3 regions of the Salinicoccus sesuvii genome follow, and region 3 is predicted to be linked to each of the others. Evidence: riboswitches for the same ligand, from Rfam matches in the RefSeq annotation. Region 3 holds a riboswitch; each other region holds the start of a gene.

The links. A riboswitch is a leader RNA that binds a small molecule or an ion and turns the genes downstream of it on or off. The one in region 3 is predicted to bind S-adenosylmethionine.
Region 1: linked by a shared signal. The riboswitch ahead of ACFOJ8_RS02000 (LLM class flavin-dependent oxidoreductase) and the one ahead of ACFOJ8_RS02570 (5-methyltetrahydropteroyltriglutamate--homocysteine S-methyltransferase) in region 3 are both predicted to bind S-adenosylmethionine.
Region 2: linked by a shared signal. The riboswitch ahead of ACFOJ8_RS07050 (methionine ABC transporter ATP-binding protein) and the one ahead of ACFOJ8_RS02570 (5-methyltetrahydropteroyltriglutamate--homocysteine S-methyltransferase) in region 3 are both predicted to bind S-adenosylmethionine.

The regions. Positions count from the first base shown of each region.
Region 1 is NZ_JBHRWV010000001.1:406,115-412,459, reverse strand. It holds gene ACFOJ8_RS02005 (ATP-grasp domain-containing protein) at 1-134, opposite strand, end outside; gene ACFOJ8_RS02000 (LLM class flavin-dependent oxidoreductase) at 155-1,201, opposite strand; SAM riboswitch class I at 1,279-1,381, opposite strand; gene ACFOJ8_RS01995 (response regulator transcription factor) at 1,475-2,074, opposite strand; gene ACFOJ8_RS01990 (sensor histidine kinase) at 2,071-3,102, opposite strand; gene ACFOJ8_RS01985 (ABC transporter ATP-binding protein) at 3,230-4,159, shown strand; gene ACFOJ8_RS01980 (ABC transporter permease) at 4,159-5,217, shown strand; gene ACFOJ8_RS01975 (ABC transporter permease) at 5,204-6,334, shown strand.
Region 2 is NZ_JBHRWV010000007.1:248,164-254,508, forward strand. It holds gene ACFOJ8_RS07040 (MetQ/NlpA family ABC transporter substrate-binding protein) at 1-703, opposite strand, end outside; gene ACFOJ8_RS07045 (methionine ABC transporter permease) at 705-1,364, opposite strand; gene ACFOJ8_RS07050 (methionine ABC transporter ATP-binding protein) at 1,348-2,370, opposite strand; SAM riboswitch class I at 2,429-2,531, opposite strand; gene ACFOJ8_RS07055 (ABC transporter ATP-binding protein) at 2,599-4,350, opposite strand; gene ACFOJ8_RS07060 (ABC transporter ATP-binding protein) at 4,347-6,083, opposite strand.
Region 3 is NZ_JBHRWV010000002.1:3,411-9,755, forward strand. It holds gene ACFOJ8_RS02550 (alcohol acetyltransferase) at 1-427, shown strand, start outside; gene ACFOJ8_RS02555 (DUF6320 domain-containing protein) at 501-1,073, shown strand; gene ACFOJ8_RS02560 (sporulation protein Cse60) at 1,113-1,265, opposite strand; gene ACFOJ8_RS02565 (S9 family peptidase) at 1,398-3,089, shown strand; gene ACFOJ8_RS02570 (5-methyltetrahydropteroyltriglutamate--homocysteine S-methyltransferase) at 3,122-4,228, opposite strand; SAM riboswitch class I at 4,309-4,406, opposite strand; gene ACFOJ8_RS02575 (YceI family protein) at 4,591-5,121, shown strand; gene ACFOJ8_RS02580 (YkyA family protein) at 5,290-5,928, shown strand; gene ACFOJ8_RS02585 (polysaccharide deacetylase family protein) at 5,952-6,345, shown strand, end outside.

The DNA of each region.
Region 1 (6,345 bases), on a different contig from region 3:
GGCGGTGCTTTTGTGAGATCCACTGTGCCTTGGGAAAGTTGCCAGTCCTCATAAGGCAGACCGAGTTCATCGAGACGCTTAAAAAGGTGCTCTGTCCATTCAGGATTTTCATGAAGTACATATATCTTTGTCATAATCATTTCCTCCTAGTTTATTAATTTGTTACTGCCCTCAATGCTTCCACTCTCGGCATCACTTGTTTTGAGAACCGTTCAAGTTCCTCAAGCTGCGGAGAAGACTGGAGCAGTAGCAGATCCACACCAGCCGCTTCGAATTCTAGAATTCTTTTGGCAATCTGATCCGGTGTACCTACAAGGTTCGGGCGCAACCCCCTGTTGGATACGGAATAATCCTGAAGCTGAATCTGCTGCTCCAGTTCCGATTTTGATGTGAAGTCTTCGAATCCTGCATAACCCGCTGCTTCCTTGACATCGGTGATTCGCGCTAATTCAGCCTTCGCTTCCGCCTCCGTATCTCGACAGATGACATAAGCTGCCATGCCGAAGGACTGGAATGATGGTTTATCCGCCTCTGATCGACGTGCCTTCATGCCGTCGATTTTCGCTTTAGCTTCCTCTACTGTATGACCGTGCATGACGTAGGCATCACAGTGTGAGGTGATGATATCCTTCCCCTTTTCACTTTCTCCACCAGCGTATAGTTTCGGGTGAGGCTGTTGGACCGGTTTAGGTGCGAGTTTTGCATTTTCTATTTGATAGAACTTGCCCTTATAAGAGAATGTCTCCTCACGCCACATTCCTTTTAGTACATCGAGAAACTCTTCAGTCCTTGCGTACCGCTCATCATGCGCAGTAAAATCTGCGCCGTATTGACTAGCTTCACCTGCCCACCATCCGGAAACAACGTTTAGCGTAAAACGTCCATTTGAAATGCGGTCGATATTTGCTGCCATTTTCGCCGTCACTGCGGGATTGTGGAAAACAGGCCTTACAGCAGTCATGATCTCAATTTTCTCAGTCACTAACGCAAGCGCTGCTGCTGTCGTCCAAGCTTCCAAGGAGTCCGCAGAAGTCCCTTTAATATCGTTTAGATACAGCTCGGCAATAAGTGTGACGTCGTATCCCCACTGCTCTGCCGACTGCGTCACTTTTTTTGCATATTCAAATGTTGATGGCATCCCTTCATCCTCAACATTTCTGAGCCACCCGCCAAAGATCGGCATCCAGAATCCATATTTCATCTCTCCATCTCCTTCTCTATTTATAAAAACAGAAGCCCTTTTCAAATATGAAAAGAGCTTCTTGCAACATTCATCTCTTCTCATCGTCCAGGCATACACCTGATGGAATTGGCACAGTATTCAAAGAACCCGCTGCCGAAGCTTCTTCGGGCCATCTCCCTCAGCTTCTCTGGATAAGAAAACAATTCATATTAAGTTGGTAGGTTAATGGATATAATAAACCAGAAAGAATTATCTGTCAACGGAATGTGCTTCATTTTGAGTGTCACACTTTTAATTTCTGTAATAGTATACGACGAGTTGTGTGCGATCACGGAGCGCAAGTTTATTGAGCATCTGGGAGATATAGTTTCTGACGGTCCCTTCGCTCAGGAACAACTGTCCTGAAATTTCCTTGTTACTAAGCCCTTCTGCAACAAGCTCTAATATTTCGCATTCACGTTTAGATAGTACTTCCATAGCCTTGAAATGAGATTTTGTCGACATGCTTTTGACGATATCACTATCAAATACTATATTGCCAGATACTACCGCCTCAATCGCAGGAAGAATCCCCTTGAAGTTATCTTTTAATAAATATCCTTTACAGCCGATTTTTAAAGCTTCATGAATATAAGCATCATCTTTAAACGTTGTGATTAGAAGAATATTGGCATCTTTACAATGTTCAAGTATGGTTCGGCTTGCCTCAAGCCCGGTGACACCTTCCATTCTAATATCTGTCATGAGTAAGTCCGGTTGGTATTTATGATACAGTTCTACCGCTTCTTCTCCACTACTGCCTGTAGCAATAACGGTGTAGCCCGATCCTTCAAGGATTGTCGCGAGCGCATTAACCACCAGTGCATCGTCGTCAACTATGACTATGTTCATCCACTTTCTCCTTCCTTATATAATGTGACGTGGACCGTAAAACCGTCATCATAAAATGTGTTGAACAGCCCGTTGTATTTGCCGACTACTTCCCGCATAGCAGGCAATCCCATCCCTTTTTTCGCTACAGGCTGCTTTGAGCCATCGTCTTTGACTGACACTATAATGAAATCTGTTTGTTCTCTAATGGCGATTTTAATTGTTTTTCCATCGGAGTGCTTTCCGAAATTATTGAGGCACTCTTTGACAATACTCAGTATATCCGTCTTCATTTCGTGGTCGAGAGAAGAAACGATATCATAGCGGAAACGTATCTGGCATCCCTTCATTTCACTGATGTAGTCGTCGATTCTCGTTTCAAGATCGATGGAAGTCTCATACAACTGGTGAATACTCGTACGAATATCATCCATACCGTTTTTCAACCGCTTCTGTAGGAGCCCAAGCGACTGCTTTACTTTTTCTTCATCCTTTATGTACTGGAGTGATTCTATCAATAAGATGCTTGAACTGAGAGAATGTCCAAGTGCATCGTGCATTTCTCTTGCGATGCGATTGCGCTCGTTCAATTCTGCCATATGGACGTCCTTCTCACGGTTACTCAGGACCATGTTGTGCTGGCGTCTGAGTAGCAGATTGTCGCTTGTCAGTTGGTCCCTTATTCTTCTATTCTCCTGCTCGTATGAATCAAGCCTGCCTCTTAAATAGCTGATGTAGAGGACAAAACATATGATCATTAAAAGAACGGTCTGCAGATTAACGATTGGTAGGATAAGCGTGACTAATGCAATACTCCCAAAACGTACTGCTAGTACCATGGTGAGCATTGGTACATAGAATATCCATTCGGCGCTTATAAGCAGAGAGACCAAATAGATCACTGCCACAATAAGAACAATGTGACGATACTCGAATACATCCACGATAAAGAACAGGATGAAGGCAAGCAATGCAATAATCAGGCTTGGTTCATCAATAGTGATGAAATAATAGGTTGTCAAAATAAAATACAGAATCAACTTCTCCATTACGTTTACCAGTGTCCCCACCCCGAATTCATGACATTTGTCATGTACTGATATTATTCTGCACACTAACAGCAATTCTAGTAACAGTATAAACTTAAAGTAACAATCAATACAGGAGGAGTTCATTATGATACGTATGGAGAACGTTGTTAAACGGTATAGCGACCTGATCGCCTTGGACCACTTTTCTTTCAGTGCCGAGGAAGGGGAAATCATCGGTCTGCTCGGTCCAAACGGGTGCGGTAAGACTACTGCTATCAATTGTATGCTCTCGTTGCTGACTTTCGATAAGGGGGAAATAGAGATCTTCGGCCAGCAAGTCCACCCGAACAACAACACGGTCAAAAGCCGAATCGGTATCGTTCCCCAAGAACTGGCTATCTTTGAAAAGCTGAACGTTTATGAAAATATAGATTTCTACTGCGGACTTTATGTCTCCGATAGAAGAAAGCGGAAAATGCTTGTCGAAGAAGCGATTGCTTTTGTCGGGCTCGATAAGTACCGTAGATTTATTCCAAAAAAGTTAAGTGGCGGATTGAGACGGCGACTTAATATTGCCTGTGGTATTGCTCATAAGCCATCCCTCCTGTTCATGGATGAACCAACGGTCGCTGTCGACGCACAAAGTAGAAACTTCATACTGGAAGGGATACGCAAAATGAAAGGCCAGGGAACGACCATCATCTATACGACACACTACCTCGAAGAAGCGGAGCAGTTGTGTGACCGCATGGTGATCATGGACTCCGGGCGTAACATTGCGCAAGGTACGGTGCACGAACTACAGAACTCTATATCTACCCAAGAACGGATTGATGTGGGGCTAATCACCGATGATCAGACCGTGGAAACACAACTTGAGCAACTGCCGCATGTCGTAAAGGTGACAAGGAAAAACGGTAACTATGTAATCCACTTCGAAAAGCAAGAAAACAACCTAGCGCACCTGATCAAATTCATGGAGTCAAAAAATATCACCTATACCGAGCTTTCGAGCGAACGGGCCACGCTGAGTGATATCTTCCTTGAGCTCACAGGCAAGGAGCTGAGAGACTGATGGGAATTTTACGCATGATCCGATACTTAATAAGCATCAATTTCAAAGATTTCGGATACTGGTTTTGGACACTATGCTATCCGCTTCTGCTCTGCGGACTGTTCACGATGACCACAGGCAGTATGAGCGATGCAGAGATCGAAGATATATCTGTTGGTATCGAATCAGGCAATCCTACAGCTGAAGTCTTTAATACAATGGATTTCATCGTTCTTTCTGAACTTGATGAAGCACAAGCAGTAGAACAGATGAAGTCTGGTGAACTGGACGGATACGTACATGGAAATGAGCAAATCGAACTACTCGTAACTGACATAGGGATCAAGCAGACCATTATCCAATCCATTCTGGATGAGATCAATAACATCGAGATGTCTGGCATTCCTTATCAGAACTTCGATTACGAGCAAGAATACATTATACCGGACAGTCAGAACACCCAACCCGAAACTATAATGTTCTATGCATTGGTCAGTATGATCACCATTTATGGTATGTTTTCAGCAATAGAGTTCATCTCAACAATGCAACCGAACTTGAGCCATATGGGGGCAAGGTTTTCTGCAAGTCCGTACAGCAAGTGGAAGTTTATCCTCTCGAGTATTGCCAGTTCATTGCTTTTGAATATTTTCTCAAATACGATTGTACTCGTCGCCATCGCAACGTTCTACCAGATATCTCTTTTCAACGAGCTCCGACCGACTCTACTACTGTTATTCATGGCTAACCTTACTGGGATCGGAATGGGACTGCTCATTGGCCTAATCCCGCGTATCACTGCGAACATAAAAACGACCATTGCAGTGATTCTGATGATTTCTCTCTCATTTCTTGCTGGCCTCACAGGTCCCGGGGGTAAGGTGGAGATTGCAGAAAACTTACCATGGCTGAGCAGGTTCAGTCCGCTTACAAGACTGACCGATACGATGTACAGAATCAACTTCCTTGGAAATTACAGCGACTACTGGGCGACAATCGGTTTCCTGTTAACTTATACGTTGCTACTTTTCGGTGTCACACTACTTGTATTGAGGAGGAAGCAATATGACCATATTTAAAGCGATTGTCCTCCATTTCTGGAAGTATAAGTACTTGATGCTGATTTTTCTGAGCGTCTTCTTCTTATTCGCTGTCGGCTTTTCGCAAAACAGCAATAGTCAAACTTATAGCAGCGAAGCTCTCGACTTGAAAGTTGTCGATCAAAGCGACAGTGAAATCAGTAGAGGGTTCATCGACTACCTCGCTGTCGACAACAATGTCGAAGTGATGGGAGCTGAAGCCGATACGAATGAACTGGAAGAGGAGATATTCCTCGGTATCAGCGACGGCATTATCCAGATACCGCCCGATTTTGAAAGTCGACTCAATGCATCTTCACCCGCCGTCGAAGTCACCAGTGACCAAAGAGGCATGGTTCACATGCAGCTTGAAAACATAATAAACCGATTTTTTGTTTTTCTTAATGCTACAAGCTCGACTTCCGAAGAAGTTGATTTTGAACAAATGAACACAATGCCTACAGAAGGAATCACTGTAAAACTGCATGAATCAGTAGATGTGGCATCACAAAGTAACTTCATGTCTATGAGTGGATTTGTCAATTTTGCCGGCTATTGGATCATGCTCTTCCTACTCATTGTTGTCGGCAATGTCATGTCCGAGTTCAACAAGGTCGAACTCAGGCAACGGGTCAATGTTTCACCGATGCCGACAAGGTCATTGATGCTTCAGACAATTGCTGCGCAAGCCGTGATCGGATTGTTTCTCGTATGCTTCATGTTCTTTGGCGGAATTTTGTTGCGGCTGGAACACCTTGAAAATCTACCGCTCGGTAAAATGCTTGTTGCACTTTTGCTGATTACAACATTTACACTTTCCGTCCACTACGTCATCGGTGCTTTGACGACAAATAAATTCATCATAAACGGATTGGCTAATTTTCTTGCCATCGGTATGGCTTTTCTGTCCGGCATTATGATGCCACTTGAAGTGATGGGCGAAGCCGCCCAAAATATTGCCCAGTATCTGCCGCTCTATCACTTCACGCAGATCTATGCATCACCCGATATATCATGGGTTGACAGCAGTTTACCAATATTGGTTCTAATTCTTTATATAACCGCGTTTTTAATCATCGGAATGATACTTGAAAACAAAAAGAAAATCGAATCATAAATAAGAATGTC
Region 2 (6,345 bases), on a different contig from region 3:
TGTCCGCATCCGACGCATTGATGACGATTTGATTTCTGAAGTTTTCATTCATATTCTCAAGCTGAAGTGCATCTGCCAGGTCCATACCGCTTGCTAGTGCAAAGTTGCCAGGCACCAGAGACAAACCAATCTGATCTACACTCCGCGGCAACTGTCCTGAATCTTGATAGATGAACTCAAGGTTTTTGTTATTTTGGATTATATCAGATTCTTCAACGGCAAGCATGTTAGCGTCTTCTGCAATTTCAATGAGTCCTGCATCGACCAGCGTATGGAAGCCGCGTGATGAATTGACCGGATCAAGCGGCAATGCTACTTCGCTGCCGTTTGCGATTTCTTCAATCGAGTCGAACTGACTGGAGTATAACCCCATAGGCGCAGTCGGCACCTGAATAAGGTTAATGAAGTCTGTGCCGTTCTCTTCATTGAAATCGGTCATGAAGGATTTGTTCTGGTACAGGTTCGCATCCAGGTCACCGTTATTGAGTGCATTGTTCGGCTGGATGTAATCTGTGTACTCGACGATTTCTACTGTATAGCCCTGGTCTTCGAGCGCAGGTTTTAAAGCAAAGTTGACCATGTCACTGTATGGCCCGGTCGATGCGCCTATCGTAATGACCTCGCCCTCCCCTTCGTATAGGAGCGCACTAGTGCCAATGATTACAGCGAGTGTCGAAACTAGAAATATAATTATGCCACGCATATCAGTTCCCCTCCTGTCTTCTTGTTAAAAAGTCCCCAATCAACTGTACAAGCTGCACTATGATCACTAGCGCAACAACAGTGGCAATCATCGTCACTGTATCGTAGCGATAATATCCATAACGAATGGCCAGGTCACCGATACCGCCGCCCCCTACTACACCGGCGGTCGCACTGAAAGCGATGATAGAAATAATTGTCAAAGTAATCCCTTGGGTGATGCCACGTTTTGCTTCAGGAATGAGTACATCTGTAATGATGAGTATCAGTGAAGCACCGCCTGCAATACTTGCTTCTATTACACCTTTGCCCACCCCGTTGAAACTTGTTTCCACCAATCTTGCAAAAAGCGGAACTGCTGCGATAGAGAGTGCGACACTCGCAAAAACTGGTCCATGCGAACTATTAGTCAGCCAGGTGGCTACCGGCATGATGGCAACAATGAGGATAATGAAAGGAAACGAACGAATGACGTTAGTAATGGCGCCAAGCACCTGATTAAGCGGCTTGATCCGGAACAGCAGTGGGTTTGCCGTTATGTAAAGTAGAATGCCAAGCGGCAACCCAATTAATACCGCAAAGAATATGGAAATCGACACCATAAGTGTAGTTTCAAGCAGTGCACGATATAAGAGCGGTGCAATTTCAGCGAGTCTCTGCATGGATTTCAGTCCTTTCTATTCCTGTTGATTCATCGATAAATGCTTTGAGTCTTGAAATTTCCTGTGGATCTCCTTGAACATGAAGCATCAAGAATCCGAGCGGCATATCCTGAATGTATTCAATACGACCATTCAATATACTGATGTCACATTCGAAGTGACGATAGAGCTGGTTGACATAATTAGCCTCAGCGTTTTCGTTTAAAAATTTGATAGTAATGACATCCGAGCGATCATTCATTTCGATATGAGGTGGAATAGCAAAGTCGTAGATATCCTGCACGAATCCTTTTGTTACAGCATGCTCAGGATGGCTGAATATACTGTAGACGTCACTTTCTTCAACTATTTCACCGGCTGTCATCACCCCAACGCGGTCCGCAATCTCCTTGATGACTCCCATTTCGTGCGTGATGAGTACAATAGTGATACCAAGGTCCCGGTTGATTTTCTTCAATAACTTCAATATCGTCTTCGTTGTCTCGGGATCGAGTGCACTTGTTGCCTCGTCGCATAAAAGTACTTCAGGATGGTTTGCTAGGGCCCTAGCGATCCCGACCCGTTGCTTTTGGCCCCCACTTAAATTCCCGGGATAGCTGCCCGCCTTGTCACTCAATCCGACAAGCGCAAGCAATTCCTCGATGCGTGATTTCACTTTTTTCTTATCATACTTGCTTGCCTTCAGAACGAATTCAATATTCTGATATACCGTTTTTGATTCAATGAGATTGAACTGTTGGAAGATCATGCCGATCTTCTGTCTTTTCGCTCGTAGCTTCTCACTGGACAAGTTACCAAGTGCCGTGCCATTTACATTAACACTACCAGAGCTCGGAGCTTCCAATAGATTAATTAGTCTGAGCAGAGTACTCTTACCAGCACCGCTGAATCCGATAATGCCGAATATTTCCCCGTCTCCCACAGTCAGCGAAAGCCGTTTAAGCGCTTCTACTTTTCTGCCTTTAACCTCATAAGTCTTTGATACATCTTCCAATACAATGGCCATGCAATCACCCCTCTATGTAAAATAAAAAAACCATCTGCCGAAATGGCAAATGGTTTCACGGTTATCTGCCAAGCGGTCGCTTGTAGGATTTAGCACAGTACCCTCCGGGCCTGTTGCTGAAGTTTCAAAGGGCCTAATCCCTCCACTTCTCTGGATAAAAGTATTCAATTGAATGTTCATAACTCTACATGAGCAAATGAGAATTGTCAACATTCACAATATTAATTATTAGATATTTATGCTGACTGGCTGTCCAAGTTGCATCGTATACATCTTGGCATACTCCTTGCCTTTGGCAAGTAGTTCTTCGTGATTTCCGCTTTCAACTATAAGACCGCTATCAAGCAGCAGGATCTGATCTGCATGCTGGATGGTCGAAAGTCTATGAGCGATGATAAATGTCGTGCGGTTTGCACTAACGACTTTCATGGCATGCTGGATCATCTGTTCCGTTTCGGAATCGATGTTGCTCGTCGCTTCATCCAGTACCAATACTTTCGGATTGAATACCATGGCACGTGCGAATGAAATGAGTTGGCGTTCACCAAGTGATAGTGTGGATCCACGTTCTGTCAACTCAGTATGCATTCCCTCTTCCATCCGTGACAGCATCTCTTCACCGCCAACACTAGCGAGGGCCGCTCTTGCTTCTGCCTCAGAAATTTCTTCGTTGTTCAGTCTCAGATTGAAAAGTAGAGATCCGCTGTAAATGAAGGGATCCTGCAGTACAATTGACATATGATGCCGTAGAGACTGCTTGCTAAATTCTCTCGTGTCTTTACCATCGAAGAGTATCTTTCCGCGAACCGGATCGTAAAAGCGCATCAGCAGGTTGATGATTGAACTCTTACCGGATCCTGTATGGCCCACGAGTGCCACGGTTTCTCCCGGCGACACGTCGATACTAATATCTTTGAGTACTGTATGTTTATCATCATAAGAAAAGCTTACTTCATTAAATGAAATGTGTCCGCTGAAATTGCCGAGATGCTCCTCTTCTTCCGTTTCAACTTCTGCGTCTAGTAGCTCAAATACCTTTACCGCAGCAACGCGTGCCTGCTCATATATATCAAGCTGTCCAATAATATTGAATAAGGGATTGAAGAACCGTGTTATATAGTCTACAAGGATATACATTGTACCGACAGTAAGCGCCGTTTGTGCATCAAGGAAACTAGACGCAAAAATGTAGACCATTACTGCAAAAAGAAGTGATCTAAGCGTTCCCATCAAGTTCTGCCCGGAAGCGCTATCCAGCTTAATAAGACTACCAGTACTTTTAAGATAATCGTTATTCAGTTCCTCAAATTCCCGCGTTATCTGCGATTCACGGTTGAAGATCTGAATAATTGGCATGCCGCTGATAGATTCGTTAATCATCGCATTAATATCACTATTACGTTCTCTTCTAGTATGGTTGAAGTCGTTCGAATATTTACGGTAGAGTATCATCCACACAATAATAATAGGTACAAACAGCAGCATGACCAGACCAGTCCAGATATTAATGAATAGCGTAATAACAGTAATCGCGCCAACAGTCAGGCTACTAACTAAAAACAATGGCAACACAACAGAGAACATATTTAATATTGATTCTGTATCGTTGGTGATTCGTGCTACCACCTTGCCAGCTGGTAGGTCATCGAAGTAGCGGATTGGCAACCGCTGGACATGCTGGAACACATCATTCCTCATTTTCTGTACTACTAGCGCCCCTGAGTTTTGCAGAACCACTTCTTGGAAGTAGCTGAACACAGCATGCAGCAGTTTGATACCAAGGAATACTCCAAGTAGCTGATAGATTGGCAACATTTCAATCTGTCCTGCTGCGTCTTGGATATGCCGATCTAAGATAATCATTGCGATTACCGGTCCAAGCAATTCAAATCCGACCATCAGTATCATTAATGTAATACCTAGTGCGAATCTGCCCTTGAATGCCATGGCATATACCATTAATCTTTTAATTTCTTTCATGTTGTTTCACCCCCAGTACGGTAATAGTCGTTCTGCTGGCTATACCAGCCACCGGTTGCTGATAGTGCTTCATGTGTGCCCATTTCAACAACTTCACCGTCATCCAACACCGCAATTTTATCTGCGTGCTGTACAGCAGACAATCTGTGAGTCACGATGATGGTTGTTTTGCTGGTACGGTTGCTTTTGATGCCGTCGATGATTCGTTTTTCTGTTTTCGCATCAACAGCACTGAGTGCGTCATCCATAATTAAAATATCGGGATCACGGATTAGACTTCTTGCTATGGAAATGCGTTGTTTTTGACCGCCACTTAGAGCGATGCCCTTTTCCCCGACCATCGTATCCAGTCCATGAGGCATACGTTTTAGATCGGTATCGAGCGCACTGAGACTAATTGCTTCTTCGAGTTCAGAAACAGTCGCATGTGGGTTACCAAAAAGAATATTTTCTCTGACAGTTCTAGAAAAAAGGATGTTCTCTTGGGAAACATAGCCAATCTTCTCCCTCAATGCTGTTTTATCCAGTTGAGCTATGCTCATGCCGTCAATGACTAGACCGCCTTGTCCTTCCGGATAAAGTTTCAAAAGCTGTTTGACAAGCGTTGATTTGCCGCTGCCAGTCCTGCCGACGATACCGAGTGTTTCTCCACTTTTAAGTTCGAAAGTGATATCTTTCAAGTTCATCCGTGTGCTCAGTGGATATTGGAATGACAGCTGATCGAAGTCCATTCCTGCGTTTGTCATCATCATATCACCCTGATGCAAGACATCATCTTCGGTGTCGAGTACAGTATCAATTCGAGTCAATGATGCATTGCCGCGCTGCATTACATTAAACAGCATGCCGAGCGCAAACATTGGCCAGATTAGCATGTTCAAATAGATGTTGAAAGTGACAATGTCACCAACTGATATCAGACCTCGGTTGGCTAATACTGCACCATAGCCAAAAGCGACCATAAAACTAAAAGTTGTAACTATGATGGTTAACGGTCTGAACAACGCATCCAGCCTTTCTACTTTCATGAACTTCTGTAGATAATCGTCAGTCATGCCTCGGAAGCGATTGTTCTCCGCTTTCTCCTGAACATAGCTGCGTGTCAGTCTGACGCCTTCAACGATTTCTAAGACCGAGTCATTCATCAGACCAAATGCTGCCTGACTTTCTTTGTGCGCGGCGTTAATTTTTTTGCCAAGACGTTGCTCGACAATAGCCAGAATTGGCAGTGGCAGGAGCGCGAATAGCGTCAGTTGCCAGGAAATTGTAAAGCCCATGACGAGAATAATCGTCAGCATGAAGGATGTCGCATCAATTAGTGTCAGTAGCCCGAAACCTGAGGCCATATTGACACTTCGCAAATCATTCGTTGCCTTGGCCATCAGATCTCCTGTTTTATTCCTTTCATAGAAGCTTGGTGAGAGCAGAAGGAATTTGCGCATCAGCTTCATCCGGATGATGCCTTCAATCTTCTTTGCGCCGTCAAAGAGTAGATAAGACCATATATAAGTCGCCGTATAGGTCATTATTGTGACGATAAGGAAAATGATGACCAGCTGCCACATGAGCCGCTCTGTCATTTCTCCGTCACCGATGAAGTCGATCGTCCGACCGATTAGCTGTGCCGGTAAGACTTCAAGTACATTCGCTATCAATAGTACGCCAATAATTGTTGTATACTTCCATTTGTTTTCTTTAAAATACCATTTTAGTTTCCATAGAAACTCAAACATGATAACACCACCCTGTTCTCACCAGGGACTCAATCCAGAATTACAATCGAGAGCATTCCCTGGTAGTCTTTGTTGAAATAGTCGTTGTTGTCTTTGCGTCAGGCTGTCTTTTGAATTTTGAATTTGGCATATCATTATACCTCTACTTTCTAAATATTCTTATAAATTACAATAAAAAAAGTGTGCACTATTAATGTGCACACTGATATCAGGCATAAAAATAGGGAGGCTTTCGCCTCCCCTAACAGATAAGAAATAATAT
Region 3 (6,345 bases):
TGAAAAGCTTGCATCACGCACCACTCGTGAAAATTTACAGTCAGGCATTAATCACCACTTCGAACTTCAAAGAGGTATAATGACACGCATTATTCCAATATTTCTTAAATATCCCGCAATGCGATACGGTTTCAATCACATGGGTGAACGCACCAAGTCGATGACACTATCCAACATGGGCAACGTGAAGTTGCCGAAGTCCATGGAAGCACATGTCGAAAGAATGGATATCGCACTGTATCCTACAAGTAGGAGTCCGATAAGTTGTGCAACAGGAACAGTCAATGGTCGTATGACAATTACCTTTACATTATCCATTTCGGAAACTGGTGTTGTAAGGTCGTTCTTCAAGGAACTGACACGATTGACAGGACTTGAAATAGAAGTCAATTCTAATGAGTGGGGGAACAGTAGTGAACCATTGTGAAAAATGTAGTATTAATTCAAAGCATAATGTATGTCCACTATGCAGTCAGCAACTATCAGCAATTAACATCGACTTGGCAGATAGATCATATCCGTTCTACGACAGAGAATCACTAGAAAAAAGAAGAACACCGAAAATAGCAATCATTGCGGGCTTGATGATCATACTTACGTGCGTGTTCATCAATCTTATCGTCATGCCGCATTATCTGTGGGTCTTCTATGTTATGGGAACAGTCATTTATGCTGTCGTTTCATTGAACCATACCATTTTGTCTAAATCACATCTTGGAAGTAAGATTGTTGGACAGGTCGCCAGCCTGACATTGCTGCTGTTACTGATTGATTCACAGTCTGGATTCTTCAAATGGTCGATAAATTATGCAGTTCCTTTCCTCGTTGTAGCAGGACTCGTGATGGTTACACTGTCAATTTTGACGAAGCGACTGAAATGGAAAGGACATATCAGTTCTGTTCTAATGGTTACGTTAAGCTTTCTGCCAGCTGTGCTGTATTTCTCAGGTTTCTCTACGGTCATCTGGCCGAGTGCAGTCGCAAGTTTATATTCATTGATGTTGATTGTATGCTTTTTCGTATATGCCCACCATGCAGTATGGTCGCAACTGAGCAGAAGGTTTCACATATAAAGTTAAATCGCCCCCTCTTCAACGAAGTAGGGGCGATTTTTACTGTTCTCTATAAATAATTAAAACGGCGAGTGTACTTGCATAGGAAAACTTAATGTCTATGATTTCTATCTGATGATTTTCATAGAGAAATTCATTCACTTTTTTATCCAATCCCTTTTCTGTCATTGCACTTATCGTCTTTACCTTCAAGTTTCATCAGCCTCTCCATATTGATAATTACATTATCACCTTAAATAGACTGAAAAGTCACGTAATAGCATCGAAGAAATGGTAGAGTAATAGTTAAAGGGGAGATGCACATTGGATCATTATATCAAATATATGAATCTCAAATACTGCGATAAAAAGCGAAGACTCTATTTCATCAGTAATGAGAGCGGCATGCATCAGCTATGGGAGATGGATATCGCCGATCAAAAAAAGCGAAAGGTCACAAGTTTTAGTCAGAACACCAAAAACTTTTGGATTGAAGCGAACCATATCGTCGTCGCCACAGACTACAATGGAAATGAGAGGAATCAGTATCATAAGTTGGATAGTAGAATAGCAACTGAGATAACTAGCCGGCCGGACTATTTCCACTACTACGGTAAATATAAAGTAGGCGAAGATTCGTATATAGTCATCCGCAACCACTATGAACACTCTACTTTTGAACTGTGCAAGATGGAAGGGCAGGGCAATATCGAAGTTATATATGTTTTTAGTAACCCTATTCATTTCATCCATGAACTCTCGACAGATAGATACTTGCTCTCGATGGATGTAGATAATATCGATCAGATACTAATGATCTTTGATAAAAAATCAGGAGAACCGGTGGTATTGCCACTGCCCAAGGCTCGATTTTCAGCTTTTAAGTTCATTCGTGACACTTGCTTTTGTCTATGTGATATAGAAGACGGATATAAGAACATATACGAAATAGACATAAATAATGGAAGATATAAAAAAAGAACGTTTTTCAAATGGGATATCGAACATTTTAAACTGTTTAATGATAATAAAGAAGCGATGATATCATGTAATGAGGATGGTTTTTCTAAGCTTTACAGACTCAATCTAACAACATGGGAAGTCGTTCAGTTGCCCTTCAATCGGGAGGGTGTTATCCATTCACTGGCAATCAGGGGGCAACAGGAAGTCTTTTTAATCTATTCCTCAGTAGACCAACCACACTTAATATACTGTTATGACCTGGATCAGAAGAGTTTTAAGGTTATGGCTGGGAATGAAGCGTGCGAGCCGATATCATTTAAAACAGCGAGCTATCCGTCATTTGATGGAACACAGATTCCTTACTTCATCTATGAATCGGAATCTGATATGGGAGCCGTCATTCACATCCATGGGGGCCCTGAATCTCAATCCAGACCGGAATTTAATACGCTCTACTATCTTCTGAATAAGACAGGCCTTTGTGTCGCTGTACCAAATATACGGGGGAGCATGGGTTATGGACGACCGTATTTAGAAGCGGACGACAAGGAGAAGCGTCTCGATGCTATGAAGGACGTTGTGGAATTAAGACGTCACCTCATTAAAACAGAACATGCAGATGCCTCTCGTGTCAGTGTAATGGGTAGAAGCTACGGAGGTTTAATGACTCTTCTACTTGTAACGCATCAACCGAGTTTGTGGAGGGCTGCGGTGGATATTGTGGGTTTATCCGATTTGGGTACTTTCTTCAGTCATACACCGCCTTGGAGACGACGCATGAGAGCGGCAGAATATGGCTCCATGGAGACACATGGGTCTTTTCTTAAGGATATTTCGCCACTCTCCAGAAGCCGCCAAATCACTGCGCCTCTGATGATATTCCATAGTCATCATGATTCTCGTGTACCCTATACTGAATCGAAACAAATGGCAGAAGTCATGGAAGAAAACGGACAGGATGTTACTTTTACAGTCTATGATAATGAAGGACATACCTTCATGCATCGTGAAAACCTAGAGGATATGCATCACAAAATAGCTAATTTTCTTACGACACTACACGAGAAAAAATAAAAATAAGAAGCACCTCAAGGTGCTTCTTATTTTTATTCACTTAGCAATTCTTCAGAAAGTGAAACAATGTATTTGAGTTTTGCCCACTGGTCTTCTTCTGTAAGTTCATTACCGTGGTGCGTGGATGCAAATCCGCACTGAGGACTCAGACAAATCTGCTCTTTTGATACATATTGTGTGGCTTCCTCAATGCGTGCCTTGATGACGTCTGCATCTTCGAGTTGCCCATGTTTCGATGTGAAGAGGCCGAGTACGACCTGTGGTCCGTCTTCAGGAATATAGGAGAGTGGACCGAAGTCGCCGGAACGGTCATCATCATATTCTAGGAAAAAGCCGTCGACACGTTCTTTTTTGAAAAGGACAGGAGCGATTTTGGCATAGCTGCCTTCAAAGGCCCACTTCGAACGATAGTTTCCACGACATAGGTGAGTAGTGACGACCAGATCTTCAGGCTTGTTTTCAAGCGCACCATTCGCAACTTTCAAAGCAAGGTTGATCAGTGTTTCCCTATCGTAATCGCCGTCATTGAATGGCACTCCAGGAGCGCTTAGACCGGCGATATACACATCATCCAGCTGAAGGTAGCGACAACCTGCATCATAGAAAGCCTGGATAGCATCTTGGTATGCTTTGATAACATCTTCTGCGTATTCTTCTAAGTCGGGATATATTTCGAGGTTCCTTATACCAGCATTGAACAGCTGATTCGGACTCGGGATGGTCTGCTTCGCCACCGCACGATCACCCACAATGTTTTTGAATTCAACGAAATCAGCTACGTGCGGATGGTCTGGATCGAATGAAACTTTGCCAGTTACACGCACGTTGTACCGTTCCGTTTCTATGCCATCGAACTGGTAACCGTGATCTGGTATGTATCCTTCTACGCCATTCAGATGTTCTAGAAAATCAGTGTGCCAGAACCGGCGTCTGAATTCGCCATCGGTTACAGCTTTAAGACCGACTTCAATCTGTTTGTCGACGACACGTGAGATTTCCTTTGTTTCAATCTCTCGAAGTTCTTCATAGGATATTTTATCTTGAGCGTAGTCCTTTCTTGCTTGATGGATACTCTCAGGGCGTAGAAGGCTTCCTACGTGATCTGCTTTGAATGGTGCTTGTACAGTTGCTTTTGTCATTATAATTCCTCATTTCCAATTTTTAATATAATAATCCCCAACTTTTCAAATTAAGATAAGTTGGGGATGGATATCCTTTTACCTTATCTGCGAGCACTGCTCTCTGGATTTAGCACGACACGGAATGTACGTTGCTGAGGCTTCATGGGGCCAGTCCCTCCACCTCTCTGGATAAGAATTGCAATTATTATATTATTGAGTACTCTAAAGGATAAAGAATATTCTGTCAAGCAAAGCTTAAAATATATTATTCAAGTTTATTTCTTTTTAAAAAAATAAATAAAACTACTTGCCAAAAGTAAGTAAGTGTTGTAAAGTTAAATTATCTTAAATTAGAGATAATAATTAATGGGGGTATTACAATGACAAAGTTCGTATCAGATGCAGCACACTCAGAAGTCGGTTTTCAGGTAAAACACATGATGGTTTCAAAAGTGAAAGGTTACTTTGAATCATTCACATTTGAAGTGGATACAGATAAAATTGAAACGTTCGAAAACGCTGAAGTTTATGCAGAAATCGACGTAGATAGCGTCAGTACTAAAAATGCAGATCGTGACGCGCACTTGAAATCCGAAGATTTCTTTAACGTTGAAAAAAATCCAAAGATTATCTTCAAGTCACGGAATGTAACTAAGAACGGAGATACAGTAACGATTGATGGCGATGCGACTATCAATGGCGTCACTAAAGAAATGAGTATCGATCTTCAGTACAATGGCAAAGGCACAAACCCTTGGGGACAAGAAGTTCACGGATTTGAAGGAGAATTTACGATTAACCGTGAAGACTTCGGATTGACATGGAACCAGACGCTTGAGACAGGCGGCGTACTTGTCAGCAAAGACGTAAAAGCAATGCTTGAGCTTCAATTCTCCGAAAAGAGCGAATAAGTTAAGAATAACCAATACAAAAAACCACAAAGAGTAAAAATTACTCTTTGTGGTTTTTTTATATCTCGACAGGGGATATACAATAGAGCATAGTAGCCAGTTCCTTAATTTACAAAAAAATTCAGAACTGTTATACTCTCCAGAGCGATTCAATAAAGGAGATGGAACATGGGAATGAGAAAAATCAATATTCTATCAGGTGCTGCCTTGTCGATACTACTGTTGTCAGCATGCAATAATGATATCGACAGCATAGAACAAGCACTTGAAGAGACAGAGGAAACGCAGGAATCCGCTGTTTCTGATTTACAGCAGTTGGTAGAACTAGAAAGTCAGCTTCAAGATGCGTTCAATACCGATATTTCCGAAGACGAAGACTTGAGTTCTTTTGCTGATGGTTCTGCTACCGTGTTCAATAATATCGACGAAAGAAAACAAAAATTGGAGAACCTTGAGAGCTTAAGTAATGAATTCTCTGAACAAAGAGAGAAATTCGCAGAAATTGATGTTCAAAGTGTTTCTGGGGAAACTGTTAATAGTGTTGCCGACAGACTTGGATCCCTGAGCGGTTCCGTTGATGAATTTACATCAGCGTATGATGTAGATCTAGACCAGCAGGCGGACTACTTTGAATCTCTCGGCCAAGATGACGCAACGTACGAGACATTCGAAAACGGTATAGAATCGGTGAATGAAAGTCGTGAGACAACACAATCCCTGCTTGTCGATGTGGATACAGAACTTGCGGATTTGCAGAGCCTAAAGGACGAGCTTTCCTCGCAGTTGGATGCAGCTGCCAATGAATAAGATTGCTAAAGGAGATTAGGATGATGAAAAAAAGAGCACTCTTATTAATGTGTTGTGGTGGAATGTTGTTTGCTGGCTGTCAGAACGATGATACGGACAACGCGTCGGAAAATGAAATGTCCGAGCAGCAAGAGACGAGTGAAGAAGTGTCGGAAGAATCGTCGGTGGGAGAAGCAACCGAAGAGACAGAGTCGGTTGAAGAAACGGATTCAGATGAAGCGGAGCCAATGGAATACGAATACGGGGTCAATGAAAATACATACGCTATACAGCCCCTTGAGAACAGTGATGCGGATCCTCAGGTTGCACTACTGACATATGACGATGCGCCAGATGGCTATGCTGTTGAAATCGCTGAAATACTTGCCCAGCATGATGCACCGGCCGTATTCTTCGTAAATGGCATGTACCTTGAAG